DNA from 2 places in the Bacillus sp. DU-106 genome. Region 2 is predicted to be linked to the other one. Evidence: riboswitches for the same ligand, from Rfam matches in the RefSeq annotation. Region 2 holds a riboswitch; the other holds the start of a gene.
The links. A riboswitch is a leader RNA that binds a small molecule or an ion and turns the genes downstream of it on or off. The one in region 2 is predicted to bind cyclic di-GMP.
Positions count from the first base shown of each region.

Region 1: another riboswitch for cyclic di-GMP. It lies ahead of C3Y97_RS05455 (SpaA isopeptide-forming pilin-related protein); the one in region 2 lies ahead of C3Y97_RS02230 (methyl-accepting chemotaxis protein).

Region 1 is NZ_CP026607.1:1,046,586-1,048,996, reverse strand. It holds gene C3Y97_RS05455 (SpaA isopeptide-forming pilin-related protein) at 1-1,544, opposite strand, end outside; cyclic di-GMP riboswitch class I at 1,604-1,696, opposite strand; gene C3Y97_RS05450 (TetR/AcrR family transcriptional regulator) at 1,869-2,405, opposite strand.
Region 2 is NZ_CP026607.1:417,383-419,793, reverse strand. It holds gene C3Y97_RS02230 (methyl-accepting chemotaxis protein) at 1-1,262, opposite strand, end outside; cyclic di-GMP riboswitch class I at 1,397-1,481, opposite strand; gene C3Y97_RS02225 (anaerobic C4-dicarboxylate transporter family protein) at 1,764-2,411, shown strand, end outside.

The DNA of each region.
Region 1 (2,411 bases), 630 kb from region 2:
AGTTTTGCAACAACTTCATTTGCACTATTTCGGACTTCAAATTCGGCACCTTTTAACCCTTTGTTCGGATTCTCAGAATCTATTTTATGAAGCGATACTGTACCATCTTTTGGAGCTTCAGGCGGCGTAATAGTTACTTCTTTTGATGTTAATGTTTTATCATCAAAATGTAATTCCGCTTTATTAGGAATCTTCTTATCTACGTAAGAAGATAAGTCTGCATTATTTTTAATTTTAGCCTTGATACTAAGATTGATTCTCTGGTCTTCATATGACTTATAGTCAAAATTCTCACCAAACGTAAATGTTACTTCACTTCTTTGCTTATCTATCTTTAACGTCCCTTTAGAAGTAATATCTTGGCCATTTTGATCATATACTTTTGCCTCTAATACTTCTAAAACATCTTCTAAATCATCACGAATTACCATTGATGTGTATTTAGGAGGATCGTTCGGTATATGTGTACCAACTTGGTATTGAATCACTTGATCCATTTGTGTTAGCTGCTCATTCTCTACAAGCTTGCCATTCTCATCAACTATATTTTTTTCAATACTAGGTGGATTATCGTCACCTGAACCGGTTCCCCCTCCACCACTTACAAATACTTGTCCTACTTTTTCTTCAGTTTTAATATTTTTACCTTCTAATTTCACAGTATTTTTATGAGGCTTTGCAGAAGGATTAGTAATCTTTGTTTTATATCTTAAAATATAACCTTTTGAACTGTCTGGAAACTCAATTGTAAATCCAGCCTTTGTTGCATTAATTTTAATGTTAGATAAATCTGCTGGCTTAATATTTGTTGGTGCATAACCATCTTCAAATACAGCCTCTTCTAATACTACGCTGTCTGTAATTAACTCATGCCCAGGTCCTAATGTATCTGTTAATTTAAGATCTTGCATTTCTGTTCCAGTTGCATTTACATATACAAGCCAATCAGCAATCGAAGGATCTTCTTGATTATAAGAACCCCATTTCAATAGATTATCTGTATTGGGCTGTGGCTTCGGTCTCTCTGTCGTATTACTTACATTTACTTCTTTATTGACGATTTGACCATCAACGTTAAATTCTAATGGAATTTCTTTAACACCATCATATGCTTCTAGACCAAAGTAGAATTCTACGAATAAAGAACCTTTAATGTTATTCTTTCCTTCTACGTAATCCCCCATAGTACACGTTAATAGACCCTTTTTCATCTCACATGTACCAACTGTTTTTCCTTCAGCATCTTTTAAAGGAAAACTCATATTCATAAGGTCTTTTCGAAACTCTTTTGGCATATCAATTGTGAATTGATCTCCACTTTTTATTTTTTCTTTAGCTGACCACTTCACTTCTACTTTCATACCATCTGAGGCTTGATACGGTTCAGATGTCGTGCCATCAGTACGGGAAATATTAATTTCGTCCACTGGACTTTTCATCACAGCAGCTTGAATAACTGGAGCCCACACATTCAGCACTGAAAATAATACTAGAAAAACTAATGAAACCATTGAAATATGTCTTTTAGTACTTTTCATTTGCATAGTTCCCTCCTATTTTTTATATTTATATAACAAAAAAAGACCGTCCGGTTGCATCAAAAATGTGCAACCAGACGATCTTAGTAACCAATATGTATTACCGTAGACTCTAAGCTTTGCGGCCTATCCTTTCGAATAGTGTGCTAAAAATATCTTTTATTCTTTTTTTGTTTCATTTTCCTCTTAAACCAAATATTACTATACCGTCTGGACGGTTATAATTCAATACTCTATAAAATTGTTCTATTTTTCTAATAAAAAAAACAATTCACCACTACATTAAAGAAGCAATGGTGAATTATTTTCGCATTATATAGTTCGCATATTCTATTTATATGAATTACTAATAAGAGCTTGAATCACTTTTTCTCTTAACTCGGGGCTTAGTCTTCCAACCCCTAAATATTCCGAATACCATAATCCATCTGCTGCTAATCTAATAATTGTTGCACAAACTGAATCTATCTCATCATTTTCTATATTCTTTTGCAGTTGCTGAAATGATTGTTGTAATGGCTCAAGTAATTCAGGTTTTAACATGAATGCTGCCATCATACTACTAGATAACTCTTCTGTTCTTCTCTCATTATTTAATCTTTCCTCTACAAAAGAGCGAACCCATCTCCCTTTCCTCTCTGAGTCTTCCGCTACTTTATTGTAAATGGCCCCTTCATAATCCTCTACCCCTCTGACTATCATACCTTCTATTAAAGCTTCTTTATTTGAAAAGTGATACAATAATCCACCTTTACTTACACCCGCCTCTTTTGCCACTGCTTCTAAGGTTAATTTAGCAACCCCTTTACATTGCACAATTTGAGAAGCGGCCGCCAAAATCTTTTGCCGCGTTATGCTTATACTCATTCCTTT
Region 2 (2,411 bases):
GAAGCCTCAATAGAAGCATTTAAAGCTAATAAATTTGTTTGATTTGAAATGCCTGTAATTACAGTTACGATATCACTAATTTCTTTTGACCTTGTTTCTAACGAATAAATGATGGAAGATAAATCTTGTACTGCATTTTGGATTAAACTCATTTGATTAATAATTTGTCCAATCACTTCATTACCTTCAATTGAATGTTGCTCCATACCTTCAGAAGCAACCGCAACTTGTTTCGCAGCCCCAGTTATCTCTTCTACCTTATCTTCCATTCCATGTACAATCCCTAAACATTGTTGTACTGAAGTTTTTTGAGACTGTGCCCCTACTCTTAAACCTTCAATAGAACTTGCAATCTCTTGAACTGCCATGCTGTTTTCCTCTGTACTCGCCGACAATTCTTGTGAAGAAGAAGAAACTTGCTCAGCAGTTTGCCTTACTTTATCTATAATCCCTTTAAACTTTTCAATCGTGTTATTGAAATAAACATTAATAATTCCAATATCATCTGGTCTTTCTTTTAATTTAATACTCAAGTCACCTTCGCCAATTTTACGTAACCCTTCTCGTAAATCTTTTAATGGAGCTAGCGAGTGACGCACGATAAAGAATTGAGTAATAGTCGCAATTGCTAATGAAATAATGATAAAGAGTAAACCCTGTATCATAAACTTCTCTTTTGTAATAGGAACAATGGAAGCATCTAAGTCAGCGGCAACAATTGCAATAATATTGTTTTCTCCATCTGTAATTGGTTCTAATATTGTCACCCACGAACCTATTTCATCTTCATATACTTCTGTCATTTGAGCCTTTTTCGTATCAATCACTTTATCGTATGCCTTCATCCAATGAGCGGGTTGTTCATAATAATCTCCCGGCTTTATAGGAAACGCATTTGTTAACTCTGTAGTCAAACCAACGAGTTGTAATTCTCGCTTTTCATTCGGCTTTGCTCCTGTAACATACGTTTGTCCAACGCTTTTCAATTCTTTTGATACTTCATCTAATTTCTCTGTTAACTTTTCTTTTTTCACTTTTTCGGCTGTAGGATCTTTCGCCATGTCTCTAACTAATTCTACATCCAGTTTTTTCAATACTATTTCTCCTGTTTCAATAGACTGCCTTTCAAATAAAGACATCATACTATTTTGAAACATATTGAAACTTAACGCACCCATACTTCCAACAAGTGTCAAAATAACTAATACGGTTAATAAGACGTTCTTTTGAAGGAACGATAACTTATGCCAATATTTTTTCATTAATATCCACCTTCCTTAATCAACACAAACAAAAAAACAAAATATATGGATATTTTGTTTGAAAATGTTTCTCAATATGTTCGAGAATAAAAAAAAGCCAATGTAAAAGCATTGGCCAAGACCAACCCTATCCGTCCGGTAACTGGCTAGCGTAGCCTTTCGACCTTAGCTCCTGTAGTTTTGCGTCCTCATGTTTCCATCAGTTTGCCTTTCTCGCTGAACGAGTTGAACGATATGGGAGTTCTATGAGAATTAATTTATTCTCTTTCAAAGATTACAACATATAAATCAAAATGTCTACTTATTTAGAGATATAAATACAAATTTTTAATGCATTGCTTTTTCGAAATAATTTCAAAAAGTACGTGAATGTTACTTTTTTTGTGTTATATAATAAAAAATGTATAAATAACAAGGATTTCTTCGGGTATTTATTTAATTTTCATTCAAATTAAACTATTCGAATATATCTTAACTAATGAATTTCGGAGGTAGTTTATCATGTTTTGGCTACAATTTCTTACCTTGTTACTCTGTATTTTTATTGGTGCACGCCTAGGCGGAGTTGGTTTAGGAGTAATGGGTGGAGTTGGTATGGCAATACTCGTTTTTGTCTTCCACCTACAACCAACCGCGCCTCCTATCGATGTAATGCTTATGATTTTGGCAGTAATTACAGCTGCTGGTGCTTTGCAAGCTGCTGGAGGAATGGACTATCTTGTTCATCTAGCTGAAAAGGCATTACGAAAAAATCCAAAGCGTATTACTTTTTTTGCTCCAATTGTTACTTATTTATTCACACTATGTGCAGGTACTGGTCACGTTGCCTATTCTGTACTTCCTGTTATTGCAGAAGTCTCTCGTGAATCAGGGATTAGACCGGAACGCCCAATGTCAATTGCCGTAATCGCTTCTCAACAAGCAATTACAGCTAGTCCAATTTCAGCTGCCACAGTTGCTCTTTTAGCAATGTTAGCTGACTATAAAATCACTTTATTAGATATTTTAAAAGTGAGTATTCCTTCCACTTTCATTGCTTGTATGTTAGCAGCATTCGTTGCTAGTAAGATGGGAAAAGAATTAAATGAAGACCCTGAATACTTAAAACGATTAAAAGAAGGAATGATTCCTAAGCTTGAAGAGAAAAAA